Regions from separate parts of the Kitasatospora sp. NBC_01266 genome, predicted to be linked through region 1. Evidence: predicted binding sites of a transcription regulator. Region 1 holds the regulator's gene; the other holds the start of a gene.
What was found. The regulator HspR, encoded in region 1, represses chaperone genes until heat shock. The targets are predictions, from matches to a motif close to TTGAGNNNNNNNNNCTCAA.

Region 1 (11,355 bases):
GGGTCAGGATCAGCGTGTAGAAGCCGATGGCGACGAACCAGTGGGCGACACCGACGATGCCCCACTTGTTCATCCGGGTGTGGCCGAGGAACTCCCTGGCCACGGTCAGCGTTCTTGCCACCGGGTTGTCGGTACGTGCCCCGGCCGGGACCTTCTGCCCGAGCCGGACGAAACCGTAGATCTGCGCGATGGCACGAGCGAACAGCGCCACGCCGACCAAGGCGGTGACCAGCGACACGATGATCGCCAAGAGTTGCATCGGCTGCTCCGAATTCTCGGGTGAGGGTCCCACGGGGCCGCGTCCGGTCGGCCGCCTGGTTGCGGCCATGGGGCACGCACGCTCCCACCCGGGAGTGTACCCGCGAGTAACTTAGTCTTGGCGCCCGACTGTGACCAGTCTCTCTCCGGCCTACCACCCGATAATCGCGCCCCGGGCACGCCCTGGCCCCGGCTCGCCGGAGGCTATCGGGATCGCCGGGCCGGTTACAGAGAAGAAGCGTATGGCAGAGGTCACGTGGATCGGCGGAGGCCAGGACCCGCACGGCCGACCGGCACCTCCCGCGCCGACCCCGCGCTGGAAAGTTGAGCCCGGACGACTCACGTCTGTTGACGTCGGCGCTCCGGTACGGCACGCTTGAGTGCGTAAAGCTCAACTCTTCCGTGGAGGTATTTACGATGGCACGCGCGGTCGGTATCGACCTCGGCACGACGAACTCGGTCGTCAGTGTTCTCGAAGGCGGTGAGCCCACCGTCATCACCAACGCCGAGGGCGCCCGGACCACGCCGTCCGTCGTCGCCTTCGCCAAGAACGGCGAGGTGCTGGTCGGCGAGGTCGCCAAGCGCCAGGCGGTCACCAACGTGGACCGGACCATCCGCTCGGTCAAGCGCCACATGGGCACCGGGTGGAAGATCAACCTGGACGGCAAGGACTTCAACCCGCAGCAGATCAGCGCCTTCATCCTGCAGAAGCTGAAGCGCGACGCGGAGGCCTACCTGGGCGAGACGGTCACCGACGCCGTCATCACCGTCCCGGCCTACTTCTCCGACTCCGAGCGCCAGGCCACCAAGGAGGCCGGTGAGATCGCGGGCCTCAACGTCCTGCGCATCGTCAACGAGCCGACCGCCGCCGCGCTGGCCTACGGCCTGGACAAGGACGACCAGACCATCCTGGTCTTCGACCTCGGTGGTGGCACCTTCGACGTGTCGCTGCTGGAGATCGGCGACGGCGTCGTCGAGGTGAAGGCCACCAACGGTGACAACCACCTCGGTGGTGACGACTGGGACCAGAAGGTCGTCGACCACCTGGTGAAGGTCTTCCAGGCCGGTCACGGCGTGGACCTCTCCAAGGACAAGATGGCGCTGCAGCGCCTGCGCGAGGCGGCCGAGAAGGCCAAGATCGAGCTCTCCTCGTCCTCCGAGACCTCGATCAACCTGCCCTACATCACGGCCTCCGCCGAGGGCCCGCTGCACCTGGACGAGAAGCTCACCCGGGCCCAGTTCCAGCAGCTGACCGCGGACCTGCTGGAGCGCTGCAAGCACCCGTTCCACAACGTGATCAAGGACGCCGGCATCTCGCTCTCCGAGATCGACCACGTCGTCCTGGTCGGTGGCTCGACCCGTATGCCGGCCGTCGCCGAGCTGGTCAAGGAGCTGACCGGCGGCAAGGACGCCAACAAGGGCGTCAACCCGGACGAGGTCGTCGCGATCGGCGCCGCGCTCCAGGCCGGTGTGCTGAAGGGCGAGGTCAAGGACGTCCTGCTGCTGGACGTCACCCCGCTGTCCCTGGGTATCGAGACCAAGGGCGGCATCATGACCAAGCTGATCGAGCGCAACACCACGATCCCGACCAAGCGCTCGGAGATCTTCACCACCGCCGAGGACAACCAGCCCTCCGTCCAGATCCAGGTCTACCAGGGCGAGCGCGAGATCGCGGCGTACAACAAGAAGCTCGGCATGTTCGAGCTGACCGGCCTGCCGCCGGCCCCGCGCGGCCTGCCGCAGATCGAGGTCACCTTCGACATCGACGCGAACGGCATCATGCACGTCGGCGCCAAGGACCTCGGCACCGGCAAGGAGCAGCGGATGACCGTCACCGGCGGCTCGGCGCTGCCGAAGGACGACATCGAGCGCATGATGCGCGAGGCCGAGCAGTACGCGGAGGAGGACCACAAGCGCCGCGAGGCCGTGGACACCCGCAACCAGGCCGAGCAGCTCGTCTACTCGACCGAGAAGTTCATCGCGGACAACGCCGACAAGCTCCCGGGCGACGTCAAGAGCGAGGTCGAGACCGCGATCGGCGAGCTCAAGGAGACCCTGAAGGGCGAGGACATCGCGGCCATCCGCGAGGCCACCGAGAAGGTCTCCACCACCGCCCAGAAGCTCGGCCAGGCGCTCTACGCCAACGCCGACGCCTCCGGTGCGGCGGGTGCCGCGGACGGCGCCGAGTCCGGTGCCAAGCCCGAGGACGACGTGGTCGACGCCGAGATCATCGACGACGAGAAGCCCAAGGGTGGTGCGGCATGACGGAGAAGGCGCGGGGCGTGGAGCCCGGCGACGACTCCAACGCCGACGAGGCTGTCGTGCAGGCCGCGGAGGAGGCGCTCAACGGCGCCTCCGCCGCGGCGGAGGGCGACGAGCTGGCGGCCGCCAAGCGTGAGCTGACCGAGCGCACCGGCGACCTCCAGCGGCTGCAGGCCGAGTACCAGAACTACCGCAAGCGGGTCGAGCGCGACCGGCTGACGGTCCGTGAGATCGCGGTCTCCAACATCCTGGAGTCGCTGATTCCGGTGCTGGACGACATCGGCCGGGCCCGCGAGCACGGCGAGGTGACCGGCGGCTTCAAGTCGGTCTCCGACAACCTGGAGACGGTCGTCGCCAAGCTGGGCCTCCAGCAGTTCGGCAAGGAGGGCGAGCCCTTCGACCCGAACCTGCACGAGGCGCTGATGCACAGCTACTCCTCGGACGTCACCGAGGACACCTGTGTGCAGGTCCTGCAGCCCGGTTACCGGATCGGCGAGCGGATCATCCGCCCGGCGATGGTGGCCGTCGCGGAGCCGCAGCCGGGGACCCCGTCCACCGGTGGCCAGGCCGGCGGTCCGTCCGCCGGAGGCTCGGATGCGGCCCCCGAGGCTGACGGTGCGGCCGAGAACTGACACGCTGTGCGCTGCGGGGTCGCACGTCGCCTTCGGTGACGCGCGGCTCCGCAGCGCCGTATCGACCCATCCCGGGAGGTGGCAGCAGCCATGAGCACGAAGGACTACGTGGAGAAGGACTACTACAAGGTCCTCGGTGTGCCCAAGGACGCCACCACCGCGGAGATCAAGAAGACCTACCGCAAGCTCGCCCGCGAGTTCCACCCGGACGCGAACAAGGGCGACACCAAGGCGGAGGACCGTTTCAAGGACATCTCCGAGGCCTATGACGTCCTGTCGGACGAGAAGCGCCGCAAGGAGTACGACGAGGCCCGCAGCCTCTTCGGCGCCGGCGGGATGCGCTCGGGCGGGCCGGGCACCAACGGCTACGGCTTCGACTTCGGCGACCTGTTCAACGGTTCGCAGTCGAGCGGCGGCATCGGCGACGTCTTCGGCGGCCTGTTCAACCGCGGCGGCCGGCAGGCCCAGCCGCGACGCGGCGCGGACGTGGAGACCGAGGTCACGCTCAGCTTCGAGGAGGCGGTGGACGGCGCCACCGTCCCGCTGCGGATGACCAGTCAGGCCGCCTGCCGGGCCTGCTCCGGCACCGGTGCGAAGGCCGGCAGCACGCCCCGGGTCTGTCCGACCTGCGTCGGCGCCGGGACGGTCAGCCGGGGCCAGGGAGCGTTCGCGCTCTCCGACCCGTGCCGCGACTGCAAGGGCCGCGGCATGATCGTCGACGACCCGTGCCCGGACTGCCACGGCAGCGGGCGGGCCAGTTCGGCCCGCACCATGCAGGTGCGGATCCCGGCCGGGGTGCAGGACGCCCAGCGGATCCGGCTCAAGGGCAAGGGCGCCCAGGGTGAGCGGGGCGGCCAGCCCGGCGACCTCTACGTCTCCGTGCACGTCAGCTCCCACCCGGTCTTCGGCCGCAAGGGCGACAACCTCACAGTGACCGTCCCGGTCTCCTTCCCCGAAGCCGCGCTGGGCGGCACCATCGAGGTACCGACCCTGAACGGCCCCGCCGTGAAACTGCGGCTCCCGGCCGGCAGTGCCAACGGCCTGACCCTGCGGGCCCGCGGCAAGGGCGCCACCCGCAAGGACGGCACCCGGGGCGACCTGCTGGTCACCGTCGAGGTGACGGTTCCCCAGCAGACCAGCGGCGAGGCCCTGAGCGCACTGGAGCAGTACCGCGACGCGACCGCATCCGAGGACCCGCGAGCCGCCCTCTTCAAGGCGGCGGAGGGAGCGTGACCTGACATGAGCCCTGACTCGATCGGCGTCGGCCTGGGCGAGGGCCTGCCCGGCGGCCCCGCCCCCCGCTCCCGGCGGGCGGCCCACCCGGGCCCGAGCTACGTGCTCACCGAGGAGACCCCGGTCTACGTGATCTCGGTGGCCGCCGAACTCTCCGGGCTGCACCCGCAGACCCTGCGCCAGTACGACCGCCTCGGCCTGGTCTGCCCCGACCGCACCGGCGGCGGCGGCCGGCGCTACTCGGCCCGGGACATCCAGCAGTTGCGCGAGGTCCAGCGGCTCTCCCAGGACGAGGGCATCAACCTGGCCGGGATCAAGCGGATCATCGAACTGGAGAACCAGGTGGCCGCCCTGCAGTCGCGAGTGGCCGAACTCGCCACCGCGGTGGAGGGCGCCGGGGCCGCGCTGCAGGCCAGGGAGGCGGCGGTGCACGCCTCGTACCGGCGGGACCTGGTGCCGTACCAGCCGGCCCAGCAGTCGAGCGCGCTGGTGGTGTGGCGGCCGCGGCGGTAACGGAAGCAGCTCAGAACGGGAGTGGTTGAACCCCCCTATTGGGTGGGGTGCCAACCGCTCCCGCTCTTGCGTAGAGTGCTGCCGTTGGATTGTGGCGAGTTTCCCGGGAGGGGGAACCAGGAGTGAGTTCGACGGGCGGGGCCGAAGGGGAGAAGGAAAAGGTCGGCCTCGTGTCTGCCGCGGCCAAGTCCCTGTATCTCCAGGTCATCGCCACCGGCGGAAGCATGGAGGTCGACGAGGCCGATCTCACCGGCCCGTACCAGGAACTCGCGGAACTCGGTCTATTGGTTCTCGACCAAGGAAAACCGTCGATCGTGACGGCCACAGATCCAAACCGGCTGGCGACCCGGCTTGGTTCGGCCTGGCAGAAGCAGGCCCTTTCACTGTTGTCGCAGGCGGTGTCCATACCCACGGCTATGCAGGACCTGAACCACGCTTACCAGTCGCTGGATCAGCAGATCAAGCCGGGCGGTCCGATCGAGCATGTTCACGGCCTGGCCGAGATCAACCAACGGGTCAGCCTGCTGGTCGACGGCGCCGAGTTCGAGGTCCTGACCGCACAACCCGGCGGAAGCCGTCGTGAGTCCCTGATACTGCTCAAGGGCACCGTCGACGCCGAGGTCACGCGGATCCGACGTGGGATCGCGCGTCGGATCATCTACCAACCGAGCGCTCGCTATTCGGCGCCGACCAGGCAGTACGTCGAGGCCGTGACCGAAGCCGGCGGTGCTGTCAGAACTCTGGCGGAACCGTTCACCCGCCTCTTCATCATCGACCGCGCGGTCGCGGTGATCCCTGTCCAGGGGGATCACGAGACGGCCGCGTTCGTCAGCGACCCAGGCGTCGTCGCCTACATGCTGGACTCGTTCGAGCGGCTCTGGGAGCGGGCCAGCCCGTTCGTGGGGGCCACCGAAGTGCCGCAGGAGGTCATCTCCCGGATGCGGGGCAACATCCTGCGCATGATGGCCCAAGGCATCGGCCACCGGGTGATCGCTCGAAACCTCGGCATCAGCGAACGCACCCTGGCCAGGCACATAGCGGATTTCCGCGAGGAGTACGGCTCGGAGACGCTCTTCCAGCTCGGCTGGCGCATGGCGCTCAACCCGCCAGGACACCGCTACGACGGCTCGGACGAGGAGGACGGCCGGGGTGAAGCAATGTTCTCGCCCCTTCACCCCGGGGCTGAATCGTCCGGCGACAACTAGCCGCGGCGGCCATCCAAAAAGCGGCGGGGCCTAGATGCCCCACCAGATATCGTCCGACTTCGAGACGGCAAGCTGCGAGCTGGCACCTGCCGGAACGACCGACTGGGCGTCAGCCGACACCTCGGCATTGTTCCCGCCCCAGTGGATGTCCAGCGGGCTGACACTGGAAGCGAAGACCTCTGTCGCCAGAGCCGGCGCACCGACGGCCGCCGCCAGGCCCGCACCTGCAATGGCACCAGCAACGAGCGCACGAATCATTGATCGAGGTGCACGACGCATGTGTGCCTCCTTGTCATGTGCCTGATATAACGGACAGTGTCGGCGTCCGCATCGCTCCTCGCGTGTAGACGCAAACAAGCATTTATCAAAGCCATACTCCGACTCCAAGGCAAGGCCAGGCCTCGGTAGATGCCTGGCATCGTGCTGCCTGGCATAAAAATGACACCTGTTTGACGATGCGTCAGTGGCCATCCTCCCGTCCAGGTGTCATCCAAATGCCAGTCAGGGAGATGACACACCGCTTCTGTGGACGCCATGGGCCGCCACCAGTGACGATCAGTGAGCGGACGGATTGGGAGCATCCCCCGACTCCGAAGCGGTTTCAGCAACCGCTCCGTCCGTGCCCTGCTAACCCGCTGAGACCACACTCAGCAGGATCGTCAACTCCCCGGAGCCACCGCCATGAGTGAGCCGTACATGCGCCAGCACGCAGCCCAGGCCCCCGAAGGCCGCCGGGCCCGTGTCTTCCTCGCCGCCCCGCTGATGCGGCTGACCGGGCCGGCCGACAGTGTCGTCACGCTCGCCAGCCGGACCCGCCTGACCGCCCTGCGCAGCTCGCTGCTGCACAGCGGCGCGGCCGTCTTCAGCGCGCACCACAGTGATGCCTGGACGGTGGAGGGGCGGACGCCGGAGCCGCGGGTTCCGTCCGACTTCCGCGCGATGCAGACCGCCGACCTGGTCTTCGCCTACGTCGGCTCGCCGCTGTCGGCCGGCGTCTCGCTGGAGCTCGGCTGGGGCTCGGCGCTGCGCAAGCCGATCGTGCTGCTGGTGGACGAGGCGATCACCCACAACCCGCTGATCGCCACCATCGAGCAGGTCGCCCCGGTGCTGCCGCTGGTCTTCGACGACAGCTGGTCGCCGGAGAGCCTGCGGCACATCGTGGAGACCGCCCTCGACTGGGCCGGCATGGCACTCTCGCTGCGCGAAGGCTTCTGGACCGCGCCCGGTGAGCAGTTCAAGCCCGTCCCCGCCTCGCGGAACGCCTACGGCAGCTGGCCGAGCAGCGGCGCGGCCACCGGCTGAGCGATCAGCGGGGGCCGGGCGGTTCGGCGGCACGCAGCTGCCAGCCGAGCTGGAAGAGGGTCTCGGCGTCGTGGACCTGCCGCAGCCGGGCGATCTGCGTCGCCACCGTCCGCTCGCTCAAGCCCAGCCTCGTCGCGATCGCCCGCTGCGTCAGACCACGCGCCAGCAGCTCCACCAGCGGCCCGTCGGTGTCCCGCACCGGCTCCTCCCAGCGGACCCACTCCGCCCGCGCCCAGTCCCGCTCGAACTGGTCCACCACCAGGCCCACCAGCACCGGATCCTCGATGAACGACGCGATGTCGTTGTCGTGCGCCCCCGCGATCACGGCCACTTCCCGGTCGAACACCAGCGCCCGGAGATAGGGCTCGTCGAGGATCCGGATCCGCGTCCCCCGACCCGTCGCGTAGGCCGCGTACGCCCTGGTCGCCGGGTCGATACGGGCCCCTGGCTGGTAGATGACACGCATCGCGACCCCGCGTTCGGCCAGGTCACGGGCGAGCTCCCTGGGCTGCGCGGGGTCCTCGGAGAGGTTCTCCCGCGCACCGCCGGGCTGGGCCGCCAGGATCTCCCGCTCGCAGTCGTTCGCCAGCTGCAGCAGCCGCTGCTCGACCTGCTCCAGCCGGTCGACCCGCTGGATCGTGGTACGACCTGTCACCGCCGGGGGTGCCAGATCGTAAGCGTCGGTCAGCTGGGCCAGCGTGGGCTCCAGGGCATCCGCCTTGGCCAGCAGCTCGGCGCTGGCCGCGCGCAGTCGCGCGCTGAGCCGGGCGGCGGCGGTGCGCGGGTTGACCACGGTCCAGTACCGGCTGCGCTGGTGACGGACGACCAGCCCGGCGATCCGAAGACGCTCCAGGGCGGGCCGCTCGCGCTCGGCCAGCAGCGCCGGCTGGAACTGGCCGCCCTGGGCGGCGAGCGCGACATAGAGGGCCCTGGCCTCGGGGTCCGGCACCAGCGGCTCCAGCGGCCGGTCATTCATCCGCCGCACCCCGCATCTGCCACCCCAGCTGGAACAGCGTCCGCGCGTCGTGGTGCTCCCGCAGCCGGGAGATCTGCGCCGCCACCGTCCGCTCGCTCAGCCCCAGCCTCGTCGCGATCGCCCGCTGCGTCAGACCACGCGCCAGCAGCTCCACCAGCGGAGCGTCGGTCTCCGGCTCCGGCTCCGCCCAGCGCACCCGCTCCGCCCGCGCCCAGTCCCGCTCGAAGGTCTCCACCACGACGTCGATGAGCACCGGGTCCTCGATGAACGACGCGCTCCTGGCGTCCTGGTAGCCGGCGACCACCGCCGCCCTGCGGTCGAAGACCATCACCCGCCGGAAGTCCTCGTCCAGCACCCGGATCCGGTGCCCCAGCCGGGTCGCGTACGCCGCGTAGGCCGCCGTACCGGGGTCCGTCAGAGCTCCGGGCTGGTAGATGGTGCGCTGCTGGATACCGCGCTCGGCGACCTTCCGCGCGTGTTCGCGCATGAGCGGCAGGGCATCCGCCGGCCGCGCCCCGCCCGGCTGCATGGTGAGGGTCTCCTGGCGGGCCTCCTGCAGCAGCTGCTCCACCCGCGCCTGGGTCTGCACGATCGCGTCCAGCTGCTGGATGGTGCTGCCGTCGGCCGACTGCGGGGGCGAGCGGTCGTAGGACTCGGCCAGGTCGGACAGCGCCGCCGGCAGCACCCGGGCCTGCTCGAACAGGTCCAGCCCGATGGTCCGCAGGTTGTCCCGGAGCCGCTCGGCCGCCACCCGCGGATTCACCACCGTCCAGAGCATTCCGGTGATCACCGACACCAGCCCGGCCTCCCGCAACTGCTCCAGCAGCGGCAGCTCATCCGGGCGCAGCTCCTCGCTGCGAAACATGCCGCCCATCCGCAGCAGCACCAGGTACAACGCCCGCGCCTCGGCGTCCGGCACCCGCCACTCAACGCTCACCGCGGCTGCCCCTCATCCGGAGCAGCGGCCGCACGCCGCACGGCTCCCGCGGCCCCGGGCTCCGCGCCGTCACCACCCCGGTGGTGACCACCGGCCTCACCCCTGCCGTCCTTCCCCGGCCGCCGCACGCATCAGCCAGCCGAGCTGGAACAGCGTCTCGGCGTCGTACAGCTCGCGCAGCCGCGAGATGTGGCCGGCCACGGTGCGCTCGCTCAGGCCCAGCCGGGTGGCGATCATGCGCTGGGTCAGGCCCTGCGAGAGCAGCCGGCCGACCTGGGCGTGGACCGACAGGCCCACGCTCTCGGGGGCGGCGGTGCTCCACTGGACCGGCTCGCCGCGCTGCCAGTCGCGCTCGAACATGCCGGCCAGGAAGGCGACCACCGCCGGGTCCTCGACCACCGCGGCGCTGGTGTAGTCCGGGCCGCCCGGGATCACCGCGGTGCTGCGATCGAAGATCAGCATCCGCTTGAACGACTCGCCGAGCACCCGGAACCGCACGCCCCGCGCGGTGGCGCCCAGCACGTAGTCCGTGGTCGGGCCGTCGGTGCGGGCGGCGGGCTCGTAGAGCGCGCGGATCCCGCCGCCATTGCCCAGGAAGACATCGCAGCGCCTGATCGCCTCGCGCACCAGCCTGGCCGGGAGCGGGCCGCCGGGCTGGGCGGAGAGCACCTCCTCGCGTCCCTCGGCGGCCAGCCGGTCGAGCAGCAGCCGGACCTCCTCGACGCCGTGCACGTGCCGCACCTCGCCCGAGCGGTCGACCTTGCGGGGCGTCAGGTCGTAGGCCCGGGTGAGGTCCTCCAGCAGCGCGGGCATCTCCTGGGCCTGGACCAGCAGCCGGGTACCGGCCGAACGCAGCTCCTCGCTGAGCCGGCCGCCGACCGCGCGCGGGTTGACGGCGGTGAAGCCGGCCTGCTCCGGCTCGGCGTTGAGCAGGCCGAGGTCGAGCAGTTCCCGGACCGCCGCCCGGTCGGCGGAGTCGGCCTCGGCCATCGCCAGCCGGCCGCCCTCGCCGAGAATCCCGAGATAGAGCGCGCGGGCCGCCTCGCTGGGCAGCGGCGGGCCACCGAGCGCGCCGCTGATGCCTTCCGCCGATCCGTCCGCCTCGGTCATCCCGCCCGCTCTCCCGGTTCGACAGCCGTGGCGACGGGCGCGGGCAGGGTGTCGACCAGGCAGGCGGCATCGGCGCTCGGCACCGGCACGGCGCCCCGCAGCTCCGCCGTGGCGTCGGCCACCCCGTCCCCCTGAACGCTGGACCGGCAGCGGTCGAACGACCGCACGGTTCGCATCATCTCATCAGGAGCGGGTCGGCAGGGTCCCGGGTAGCCGAAATCGCCCGAGGACCGTGATCCCGGGCTGCCCGGCCCGTTCAGGGGAGTCCGGGCGGCCTCGGGTGGTCTCGGGCAGCGGATCCGGCCCGGAGCCAGGGACACGCAGTCTCCTGCGCTCCGGGCGGATCCACTTCCATGACGCCAAATCCGAGGTGCTTCCAGCGAGGCGGAGCAGCAACGCCTCGCTGGTACCGGGTCTGGTAGCCATCACCACAAATGGCTGACCCCCCGGCGCCCGCCGGTTCCCCACACAGATACCTCTGCCCCTGCGCGAGGAGGACGGACGAGTCACCACCGACGGGCTGCGGTTGCCCGGGCGGCTTGGCGTACTCATAGCCTCACAGCGCGCGCTCCTGCGGACAAGGTTGTTTCTCCTTCAAGTTCCCGCAACTGCAAGAACGTGCAGAATCGCACCCGGAAAGGTCCGTCCACACACCAGCTGAGCTGCGACGATGAGAGAACGTTCGGTCTCTCGTGCGCATCGGCCGGCCGGGCTCAGTGCAGCCTGACCCGCCCGTTGGAGCCGCGGACCGCACCGTCCAGGGCGTCGGCGCCCTTCACTCTGACGTACGGCGACAGCCGGGTGGCCACCAGCGCGCGGTGGGTGAGGGAGTAGTCGTCGGCCCAGACCTCGGAGCCCAGCTCGACCAGCCGGGCGAGTTCCGGGATGCCGTCCGAGACAGCGGCGAAGACGCCGTCGTCGACCAGA
Region 2 (11,355 bases), 870 kb from region 1:
TGCGCTTGGGGATGATCACCGTGGTGATCCCGGCCCGGTCGGCGGCGAGCAGCTTCTGCTTCACCCCGCCGATCGGCAGCACCCGGCCGGTCAGTGAGACCTCACCGGTCATCGCCACATCGGTGCGCACCTTGCGGCCGGAGAGCAGCGAGGCCAGCGCGGTGGTCATCGTGATGCCCGCGCTCGGGCCGTCCTTGGGGACGGCGCCCGCCGGGACGTGCAGGTGGATGCCGCGCTCGCGCAGTCCGGTGACCGGCAGCTCCAGCTCCGCGCCGCGCGAGCGCAGGTAGGACAGGGCGATGTGGGCCGACTCCTTCATCACGTCGCCCAGCTGGCCGGTCAGGGTCAGGCCGGTCGAGCCGGTCTCGGCGTCGGCCAGCGAGGCCTCGATGTAGAGGACGTCGCCGCCCGCGCCGGTGACCGCCAGGCCGGTCGCGACGCCGGGCACCGCCGTGCGCCGCTGGGTCGGCTCCTGGGCCGCCTCCGGGGTGTGGTGCGGCCGGCCGATCAGGCCGCGCAGGTCGTCGGCACCGATCGTGGTCGGCAGCTCGCGCTCGCCCAGCTCGCTCTGGGCGGCGACCTTGCGCAGGATCCGGGCCACCGACCGCTCCAGGTTCCGCACCCCGGCCTCCCGGGTGTACTCCCCCGCGAGCTTGCGCAGCGCCGACTCGGCCACCGCCACGTCCTCGGCGGTCAGCCCCGTGCGCTCCAACTGGCGCGGCAGCAGGTGGTCGCGGGCGATGACGACCTTCTCGTCCTCGGTGTAGCCGTCCAGCCGGACCAGCTCCATCCGGTCGAGCAGCGGCTCGGGGATGGCCTCCAGCACGTTGGCGGTGGCCAGGAAGACCACGTCGGAGAGGTCCAGCTCGACCTCCAGGTAGTGGTCCCGGAAGGTGTGGTTCTGCGCCGGGTCCAGCACCTCGAGCAGGGCGGCGGCCGGGTCGCCGCGGTAGTCCGAGCCGACCTTGTCGATCTCGTCCAGCAGGACGACCGGGTTCATCGAGCCGGCCTCCTTGATGGCCCGCACGATCCGGCCGGGCAGCGCGCCGACGTAGGTCCGCCGGTGGCCGCGGATCTCGGCCTCGTCGCGCACCCCGCCGAGCGCGACCCGGACGAAGTCGCGGCCCATCGCACGGGCCACCGATTCGCCCAGCGAGGTCTTGCCGACGCCGGGCGGCCCGACCAGCGCCAGCACCGCGCCGCCACGCCGCCCGCCGACCAGGCTCAGGCCCTGGTCGGCCCGGCGCTTGCGGACCGCCAGGTACTCGACGATCCGGTCCTTCACGTCGGCCAGCCCGGCGTGGTCGGCGTCCAGCACGGCGCGGGCACCGGCGATGTCGTAGGCGTCCTCGCTGCGGTTGTTCCAGGGCAGCTCCAGGACGGTGTCCAGCCAGGTCCGGATCCAGCTGCCCTCGGGCGACTGGTCGGAGCTGCGCTCCAGCTTGTCGACCTCCTTGAGGGCGGCCTCGCGCACCTTCTCGGGCAGGTCGGCGGCCTCGACCCGGGCCCGGTAGTCGCCCTCCTCGTCGGCGGCCTCGCCGTTCAGCTCGGCCAGCTCCTTGCGCACCGCCTCCAGCTGGCGGCGGAGCAGGAACTCCTTCTGCTGCTTGGCCACGCCCTCCTCGACGTCCTTGCGGATGGTGTCGTTGACCTCCTCCTCGGCGAGGTGGTCGCGCAGCAGTTGCAGGGCGTACTCCAGGCGGGCCACCTGGTCGGCCTCCAGCAGCACCTTGAGCTTCTGCTCGGCGGTGGCGAAGGGGGCGTAGCCGATGTTGTCGGCCAGCTCGCCGACGCCCTCGATCGCGGCCACCCGGTCGACGATCTGCCAGGCGCCGCGCTTGCGCAGCCACTCGGTGGAGAGCGCCTTGTACTCCTTGACCAGCTCGGCGGCCCGGCCGGCCACCGGCAGCCCGAGCGCGGACTCCTGGAACGGCGTGGTCTCCACCCAGAGCGCGGCGCCCGGCCCGGTGGTGCCGGCGCCGATCCGCACCCGGCGGACGGCGCGGACCAGCGCGGCCGGCTCGCCGTCGGCCAGCCGGCCGACCTGCTCGACGGTGGCCAGGGTGCCCACCGCGGCGTACGAGCCGTCCAGCCGCGGCACCAGCAGCACCTGCGGCTTGCCCGCGGTACCGCTCACCGACGCCCGCGCGGCGGCCCTGGCGGCCTCCACGGCGGCGCGCACCTCGGTGTCCTTGAGGTCCAGCGGCACCACCATGCCGGGCAGCACGACCTCGTCGTCGAGGGGCAGCACGGGCAGAGTGAGCGAAGCGGACGTCGATGCCATGATCTCTCCCCAGTCAGTGAACTTGAGTCGACATGACTAAGGCTTCGGCAGGGCTGGATGTTCCCGGGACCTTGTTCGCTCTGAGCGATCAACCATGAGCGCATCCGGGGGATGCGGAAGGAACGCTGAAAGAAGCCTGGGAAGAAGCCCGGCCGCGCAGCCGCAGAGGAGCGGACGAGGGAGGGCGGAGGACCGGCGCTACGCGCGCTCGAGCGCGGGCCCGGCGGCCCGTCGCGCCGCTCGCCGCGGCAGCCGTCGCACGGCCGACCCGCCCCGGGGCCGCCGGGGCCGCCGCAGCACGCCCCAGAGCGCCACCCCGGTGAGCAGTGCGGTCGGGTGGCCGACCGCGGTGATCAGGTCCTGGTCGGTGATGATCTGGTGCGCCACCAGCAGCACCGCCCCGCCCAGCGCCAGCCAGCGCCCGCGCTTGGGCAGCAGCCCGGCCAGCGCGCCCAGACTGGCCAGCACGCCGTAGCTGACGCCGATGTCCAGCTCGTCCAGGATGCCCGGCCCGACCTTCCCGGTGGCCACCGCGACCGCCACCACCGCCTGGGAGAGCAGGGTGCCGACCACGTGCCCGGCCGCGAAGACCCCGGCGGCGCGCAGCGAGCCGACCCGGCGCTCCAGCGGGGCGACGGTGAAGGCGAAGGCCCACAGGTAGGGCATCCAGACCGGACCGGCCACCCAGAGCCCGCTCATCAGCAGCGAGCGCACGGGGGTGTGCAGCAGGTGGTGGCCGTCGGTGCTGGACATGGTCTGCAACTGGTGCACCAGGTCCGGGCTGGCGAGCTGGGCGAAGATCGTGGTCCCGGCCAGCACCACCAGGTAGCCGCAGGCGAAGGGGTTGCGGCGCGGCGTCGGCAGCCGGTCCAGCACCCAGCGCAGCGGCACCGAGCGCAGCCCGAACCGCAGCCCGGTGAGGGGTGTCACCGCGGTCAGGTGCCGCACCGCGGTGGGGCGCGAAGCGCCCCGGGTCGCGCCCGCTGTCACGTCCGCCATGGCGCCTCCGTCCCCTCGGTCCGAGTGTGCTCGCCGCGCGTGCACACCGTGCCATCATCTGCCGCTTTCGTCCACGCTAAGGGGCATCCGTGAGAGTCCGCTGAGGATCGTGTTGCGTTCCCTGTCAGGGCAGTTCAGGAGTTGGTCCAGACCATAAGTCGGCCGCGGCCCGAGCGGGGGCCGCCGACGGGTTCGTGCATACACACCGTTACCGCGAGTCGACATGGACGGGTAAGGTAACGGCCCGTGCTGGGTCCCCGGGGCGCGCGCTTTGGCCTGTGGTCCGGAAATCTGCGGTCCACCTGCCGGTGCTCGCCGGGTGTCCGTACGCTGCGAGGTATGCATGTCGGACCGGCGGTCGGGAAGCCGCGGTCCACCCGCGCTTGGCGGAGCCCGGGGCGTCAAATCAGCACGCGAAATTAACGACGGAACAAGACTACGAGCGGTGCCCGCCACTCCCACAGGTGGCGGCCCGCAGGCCCTGGGGGCGGTGGCGTGACCGTGACAGAGATTCAGCAGGACACCAGCGGCAGCGGTGTGATTGCCCAACGACGCGTTCTGGTGGTGGAGGACGAGCCCACCATTGCCGAGTCCATCGCGGCCCGGCTGGGCGCGGAGGGCTTCAAGGTCGCAGTGGCCCATGACGGCCCCGGCGCGGTGGACGGCTTCCACACCTGGCAGCCCGACCTCGTGGTGCTCGACATCATGCTGCCCGGCTTCGACGGTCTGGAGGTCTGCCGGCGGATCCAGGCGCAACGCCCGGTCCCCGTACTGATGCTGACCGCGCGCGACGACGAGACGGACCTGCTGGTCGGCCTCGGCGTGGGCGCCGACGACTACATGACCAAGCCCTTCTCGATGCGCGAGCTGGCGGCCCGGGTCAACGTGCTGCTGCGCCGGGTCGAGCGGGCCCAGCAGGCCGCCAGAACTCCGGCGCTGGGCAGCCTGCGCTTCGGCGAACTGGAGATCGACCACGTGCAGCGCCGGGTCCGGCTCGCCTCCGGCGACGTGCACCTGACGCCGACCGAGTTCGACCTGCTGGCCTGCCTGGCCGCCCAGCCGCGTGCCGTGCTGACCCGCGAGCAGCTGCTGGCCGAGGTCTGGGACTGGACCGACGCCTCCGGCACCCGGACGGTGGACAGCCACGTCAAGGCACTGCGCCGGAAGATCGGCGCGACCTGGATCCGCACCGTGCACGGCGTCGGCTACGCGCTGGAGGCACCGGTGGGATAGCGCGCGTCCAGTCCAGTGACTGGGAGCCGCGCGGGGGGGCCACGGGGGCCACGGGGGCCACAGAAGTACGGGGACCAAGCACCGATGAACACCTCTACACGGGCTCGTACCGAGCCCGACCCGCCGCCGCGTCCGCAGCGGTGGCCCGGGCGCATGGCCGCGCGGATCTGGCTGGACATCCGGCCGCTCGACCCGGTGCGCTCGATCAAGGGCAAACTCGCCCTGCTGGTCATCGTCTCGGTGGTGGTCGCCACCGGACTGGTGGTGATCGCGATCCGCTCGGAGACCCAGATCCGGGTGATCATGGCCTTCTCGATGATCGCCTCACTCCTCTTCATGCAGTTGCTGGCGCACACCCTGACCGCCCCGCTGCGCGAGATGACCGCGGCGGCCCGTGCGATGGCCGGCGGGGACTACAGCCGCCGGGTGACCACCGGGTCCCGCGACGAGATCGGCGAGCTGGCGACGACCTTCAACAAGATGGCCGCCGACCTGGAGGCCGCCGACCGGCACCGCCGGGAGCTGGTGGCCAACGTCTCGCACGAGCTGCGCACGCCGATCGCCGCGCTGCGCGCCGTGCTGGAGAACATGGTGGACGGCGTGGTGCCGCCCGAGCAGGCCACCCTGGGCGCCGCACTGGAGCAGACCGAGCGTCTCGGCCGGCTCGTCTCGCACCTGCTGGACCTCTCCAAACTGGACGACGGCGTGGTGCCGTTGGACGCCCGCGAGTTCGAGGTGGCCCCGTTCCTGGCCGGCGTGCTGCGCGGCCTGACGGTGGACGGCGCCACGGCCGGCGGTGCCTGGAGCCGGCGCGACGACGTACGGCTGCGGCTGGACGTGCAGCCGCAGGGCCTGACCGCGCTGGCCGACCCGGAGCGCCTGCACCAGGTGGTGGCCAACCTGGTGGACAACGCCTGCAAGCACTCGCCGGCCGGCGGCACCGTGACGGTGCGGGCCCGGACCGGGGAGGCGCCGCTGGCCCTGCTGCTGGAGGTGGAGGACCAGGGCCCCGGGATACCGGCACAGGACCGCACCCGGGTGTTCGACCGGTTCAGCCGCGCGGGCACCCCGACCGCCCAGGGCCCCGGCAGCGACGGCGGCACCGGCCTGGGGCTGGCCATCGCCCGCTGGGCGGTGGATCTGCACGGCGGGCGGATCGAGGTCGCCGACGCCTCCGGCGGCTGCCTGATCCAGGTCGCGCTGCCGGGCAGCGCCGCCGTGGTGCCGCACCCCCGGCTGTGAGCCGCGGGGTGTGCGGACGGTCACACCCCGAGCCCGGCCGCGCACACGCGAGCGCCACATCCCGTCCAGGTCGGCCAGCTTTGTCACAGAATTGGGACAATCTGGTAGTCGACAGCCTCGGATCGGTCATAACTGGTCGATCTGTGGACATTTTGCCCGATTTGGAGTCGTTCGGGCGGGTAATCGCAGCGATCCGCTTCCCTCTTTTGGCGGCTCTCTAACGTCTTTTTTCGGCCAATGTGGCCGACAGCACTGTGATCTGGACGACGCCGACCCCCAGGGGACTGCGCGATGCTTGGTCAGGGGCGTAGCCTTAATCCCCGCTGTCCAAACATCCCAAAAGGAAGCGGAAGAGGGCGGTTGCCGCCGTGTCGCCACACCCTGAAACCCCCAGCTCGGCAAGCACCACTGGCTTCGGCCCCAATGAGTGGCTCGTCGACGAGATCTACCAGCAGTACCTCCAGGACCCCAACTCGGTCGACCGAGCCTGGTGGGACTTTTTCGCCGACTACAAGCCCGGTACCGAGGTGACCCCAGTGACCCAGGCCGCGACCCCGGCCGGCCCCGCGCCGACCATCGTTGCTGCCCCTGCCCCTGCTGCGACCGCCGCTGCGGTGGCGCCTGCCCCCGCCGCCGCCGTGGCAGCCCCGGCCCCCGTGGTCGCGCCTGCCGCCGCCGCGCCGCTGGCAGCCGCCCCGGCCGCGCCGCCGGCCCCCAAGGCCGCCGCCGCGCCCGTGACCGCCGCACCCGCGGCCGAGAGCACCGGGCCCGAGCTCGTCCCGCTGCGCGGCCCGGCCAAGGCCGTGGCCACCAACATGGACGCCTCGCTGGAGGTGCCGACCGCCACCAGCGTGCGCGCGGTGCCGGCCAAGCTGTTGATCGACAACCGCATCGTCATCAACAACCACCTGCAGCGCGCCCGTGGCGGCAAGGTCTCCTTCACCCACCTGATCGGCTACGCGCTGGTGCAGGCCCTGAAGGCGACCCCGGGCATGAACCACAGCTACGCCGCGAAGGACGGCAAGTCCTTCCTGGTGAAGCCGGACCACATCAACCTCGGTCTGGCCATCGACCTGGTGAAGCCCAACGGCGACCGCCAACTGGTCGTCGCGGCCATCAAGAAGGCCGAGACGCTCGACTTCTTCGGTTTCTGGCAGGCCTACGAGGACATCGTCCGCCGGGCCCGCGCCAACAAGCTGACGATGGATGACTTCACCGGTGTCACGGTCTCGCTGACCAACCCCGGCGGCATCGGCACCGTGCACTCGGTCCCGCGCCTGATGCAGGGTCAGGGCACCATCCTCGGTGTCGGTGCGATGGAGTACCCGGCCGAGTTCCAGGGCTCCAACCCGGACACCCTGGCCCGGCTCGGCGTCTCCAAGATCATGACGCTCACCTCGACCTACGACCACCGGGTCATCCAGGGCGCGGCGTCCGGCGAGTTCCTGCGCTCGATCCACCAGCTGCTGCTGGGCGAGCACGGGTTCTACGACGAGGTCTTCGAGTCGCTGCGGATCCCGTACGAGCCGGTCCGCTGGGCCACCGACGTCGCCACCACGCACGAGGACGACGTCAACAAGACCGCTCGCGTCATGGAGCTGATCCACTCCTACCGGGTCCGCGGCCACCTGATGGCCGACACCGACCCGCTGGAGTACAAGCAGCGCAAGCACCCGGACCTGGACGTGGTCGAGCACGGCCTGACCCTCTGGGACCTGGAGCGCGAGTTCGCCGTCGGCGGCTTCGGCGGCCAGAAGATGATGAAGCTGCGCGATGTCCTCGGGCTGCTGCGCAACACGTACTGCCGCACCGTCGGTGTCGAGTACATGCACATCCAGGACCCCAAGCAGCGCAAGTGGCTGCAGGAGCACCTGGAGAAGCCGTACACCAAGCCGGAGCGCGAGGAGCAGCTGCGCATCCTGCGCCGGCTGAACGCGGCGGAGGCCTTCGAGACCTTCCTGCAGACCAAGTACGTCGGCCAGAAGCGCTTCTCGCTGGAGGGCGGTGAGTCGCTGATCCCGCTGCTGGACGCGACCATCGACTCCGCCGCCGAGCACCGCCTGGACGAGGCCGTCATCGGCATGGCCCACCGCGGCCGGCTGAACGTGCTGGCCAACATCGTCGGCAAGCCGTACGGCAAGATCTTCGGCGAGTTCGAGGGCAACCTCGACCCGAAGTCGATGCACGGCTCCGGCGACGTCAAGTACCACCTGGGCTCCGAGGGCACCTTCACCGGCCTGGACGGCGAGACGATCAAGGTCTCGCTGGCCGCCAACCCCTCGCACCTGGAGACGGTCGACCCGATCGTCGAGGGCATCGCCCGCGCCAAGCAGGACATCCTGGACCAGGGCGGCACCACCTTCCCGGTGCTGCCGATCCAGATCCACGGCGACGCGGCCTTCGCGGGCCAGGGCGTGGTCGCGGAGACCCTGAACATGTCGCAGCTGCGCGGCTACCGCACCGGCGGCACCGTGCACATCGTGGTGAACAACCAGGTCGGCTTCACCGCCGCCCCGGCCTCCAGCCGCTCCTCGATGTACTGCACCGACGTGGCCCGGATGATCGAGGCCCCGATCTTCCACGTGAACGGCGACGACCCGGAGGCCGTGGTCCGCGTCGCGCGCCTGGCCTTCGAGTTCCGCCAGGCGTTCCACAAGGACGTCGTGATCGACCTCATCTGCTACCGCCGCCGCGGTCACAACGAGGCCGACAACCCGTCGTTCACCCAGCCGCTGATGTACGACCTGATCGACAAGAAGCGCTCGGTGCGCAAGCTCTACACCGAGGGTCTGATCGGTCGCGGCGACATCACCATGGAAGAGGCGGAGTCCGCGCTCCAGGACTTCCAGGGCCAGCTGGAGAAGGTCTTCGCGGAGGTCCGCGACGCGGCCTCGGCGCAGGTCGGCGCCCCCAGCGGCCGGCCGGTGGCCGACTTCCCGGTGAACATCCAGACCGGCATCTCCCAGGAGATGGTGAAGCGGATCGCCGCCTCGCAGGTCAACCTGCCGGAGTGGCTGACCGTCCACCCGCGTCTGCTGCCGCAGCTGCAGCGCCGCGCCGGCTCGATCGAGGACGGCACCATCGACTGGGCCACCGGCGAGACCCTCGCCATCGGCTCGCTGCTGATGGAGGGCCACCCGGTCCGCCTGGCCGGCCAGGACAGCCGCCGCGGTACCTTCGGCCAGCGCCACGCGGTGCTGATCGACCGGGTCACCGGCGAGGACTACACCCCGCTGCTCTACCTGACCGAGGACCAGGCCCGCTACACCGTCTACGACAGCCTGCTGTCGGAGTACGCGGCGATGGGCTTCGAGTACGGCTACTCGCTGACCCGCCCGAACGCGCTGGTCATGTGGGAGGCGCAGTTCGGCGACTTCGTCAACGGCGCGCAGACCGTGGTCGACGAGTACATCGCCTCGGCCGAGCAGAAGTGGGCGCAGCACTCCGGCGTCACCCTGCTGCTGCCGCACGGCTACGAGGGCCAGGGGCCGGACCACTCGTCCGCGCGTCCCGAGCGCTTCCTGCAGCTGTGCGCGCAGAACAACATGACGGTCGCGATGCCGACCTCGCCGTCGAACTACTTCCACCTGCTGCGCTGGCAGGTGCACAACCCGCACCACAAGCCGCTGGTCGTCTTCACCCCGAAGTCGATGCTGCGACTGAAGGCGGCGGCCAGTTCGGCGGAGGAGTTCACCTCCGGTTCGTTCCGCCCGGTGATCGGCGACAGCACGGTCGACCCGCAGAACGTGCGCAAGGTGGTCATCACCGCGGGCAAGTTCTACTACGACGTGGAGGCGGCGCGCACCGAGCGCGGCGTCACCGACACCGCGATCGTGCGGGTCGAGCGCCTCTACCCGCTGCCGATCGCCGAGCTCCAGGAGGAGCTGGCCCGCTACGGCGAGGACGTCCAGTTCGTCTGGGCCCAGGAGGAGCCGGCCAACCAGGGCGCCTGGCCGTTCATCGCGATGAACCTGGTCGACCACCTGGACGTGGTGATCGGTCGCAAGGCCAGCGGCGGCCGCCTGCGCCGGGTGGCCCGCACCGCCTCCTCGGCCCCGGCCGTGGGCTCGGCCAAGCGGCACGCCGCCGAGCAGCAGGCGCTGATCGAGGAGATCTTCAGCCTCTGACGTCGGCTCAGCAGCAAGCCTGGAAGGGCCCGGTCCGGATGCGGACCGGGCCCTTCCGGCGTCCGGCCGAGCCCGGCGGATCCCGGCAGATCTCGGCAGATCTCGGCAGATCTCGGCTGGGTAACCAAACCGGTCCCGGCACGGCACTGCTGACGGTCCGTCGATAACCTCGGCGCCATGCCTGCCGATGATCAAAACGCCGCCGCACCGCCGCCGCCCGCCTTCCAGCCGCTCCACCCGGACGATCCGGTGCAGGTGGCCGGCTACCCGCTCTCCGCGCGGCTCGGGGCCGGCGGCATGGGCCGGGTCTACCTCTCATTCACGCCGGGCGGCCGTCCGGTGGCGCTCAAGGTGGTCCGCCCCGAGTTCGCCGAGGACGCCGAGTTCCGCCGCCGGTTCGCCCAGGAGGTGACCAACGCGCAGCGGATCCACGGCCTGTACACCGCCCAGGTGATCGACGCCGGCACCCACGCCGACGCGCCCTGGCTGGTCACCGCGTACGTGCCGGGGCCCTCGCTGCAGCAGGTGGTGCGCGAGTACGGCGCGCTGCCGGTGCGCACCGTGCTGCTGCTGCTCGGCGGCATCGCCGAGGCGCTGCAGGCGATCCACAGCGTCGGTGTGGTGCACCGCGACCTCAAGCCCGCCAACGTGCTGGTCGCCGCCGACGGCCCGCGGGTGATCGACTTCGGCATCGCCCGCGCCGCCGACGCCACCGCGCTGACCGGGACGGGCTTCCGGATCGGCTCGCCCGCCTTCATGGCACCCGAGCAGGCCCAGGGCGCCGCGGTCACCCCCGCCACCGACGTCTTCGCGCTGGGCGCGCTGGCGGCCTACGTGGCCGGCGGCCTGCCGCCGTTCGGCGAGGGCCCGGAGACCGCGGTGCTCTACCGGGTGGTGCACGAGCCGCCGGAGCTGGACGCGGTGCCCGAGGACCTGCGCGAGCTGCTGCTGCGCTGCCTGGCCAAGTCGCCCCAGGAGCGGCCGACGCCGGCCGAGATCATCGAGATCGCCCGCAACCACCCCGAGGTCGGCGGGCAGTTGCGGTTCGCCGACGACTGGCTCCCGGCGCCGGTGGCCGGCGAGATCACCCGGCGCTCCGACCTGCCGAAGGCCCGGCCGGCCGCACCGCCCGCCGAGCCGGCGCAGCCGGGCCTGCCCCCGATCCCCACCGTGCCCGCCACCGCGCCCTCCTTCGCCGCTCCCCCGCCGCCCGGCCAGGCGCCGACCACCCAGCTGCCGCCGGACCGGACCACGCCGCTCCTGCCGCCCGCACCCGGCGCGGCCTTCGCCCCGCCGACGCCGGTACCGGCCGCCGAGGCGGCCGTCACCCGCAAGGGGGTCTCCTGGAAGGCGCTGCTGGCGGTCGCCGTGGTGATGGCGCTCGGCGGCACGCTCGCCGGGGTGCTGCTCAGCGACCAGTCCGGCAAGAGCGTCGCGAAGAGCGGCGCCGCCGGCACCCCGCAGCAGCAG

Region 2: a site for HspR is predicted at 2,307-2,325, ahead of lon (endopeptidase La). Genes of this name have one in related genera too.

Annotation. Positions count from the first base shown of each region.
Region 1 covers NZ_CP108458.1:4,524,824-4,536,178, reverse strand. The annotation lists gene OG403_RS19755 ((Fe-S)-binding protein) at 1-259, opposite strand, end outside; gene dnaK (molecular chaperone DnaK) at 676-2,523, shown strand; gene grpE (nucleotide exchange factor GrpE) at 2,520-3,152, shown strand; gene dnaJ (molecular chaperone DnaJ) at 3,243-4,385, shown strand; gene OG403_RS19735 (heat shock protein transcriptional repressor HspR) at 4,392-4,898, shown strand; gene OG403_RS19730 (helix-turn-helix domain-containing protein) at 5,021-6,103, shown strand; gene OG403_RS19725 (hypothetical protein) at 6,134-6,382, opposite strand; gene OG403_RS19720 (hypothetical protein) at 6,785-7,405, shown strand; gene OG403_RS19715 (helix-turn-helix domain-containing protein) at 7,410-8,381, opposite strand; gene OG403_RS19710 (helix-turn-helix domain-containing protein) at 8,374-9,318, opposite strand; gene OG403_RS19705 (LuxR C-terminal-related transcriptional regulator) at 9,415-10,428, opposite strand; gene OG403_RS19700 (hypothetical protein) at 10,425-10,595, opposite strand; gene OG403_RS19695 (hypothetical protein) at 11,142-11,355, opposite strand, start outside.
Region 2 covers NZ_CP108458.1:5,393,770-5,405,124, reverse strand. The annotation lists gene lon (endopeptidase La) at 1-2,284, opposite strand, end outside; gene OG403_RS23650 (rhomboid-like protein) at 2,483-3,283, opposite strand; gene OG403_RS23645 (response regulator transcription factor) at 3,785-4,516, shown strand; gene OG403_RS23640 (HAMP domain-containing sensor histidine kinase) at 4,670-5,758, shown strand; gene OG403_RS23635 (multifunctional oxoglutarate decarboxylase/oxoglutarate dehydrogenase thiamine pyrophosphate-binding subunit/dihydrolipoyllysine-residue succinyltransferase subunit) at 6,127-9,885, shown strand; gene OG403_RS23630 (serine/threonine-protein kinase) at 10,063-11,355, shown strand, end outside.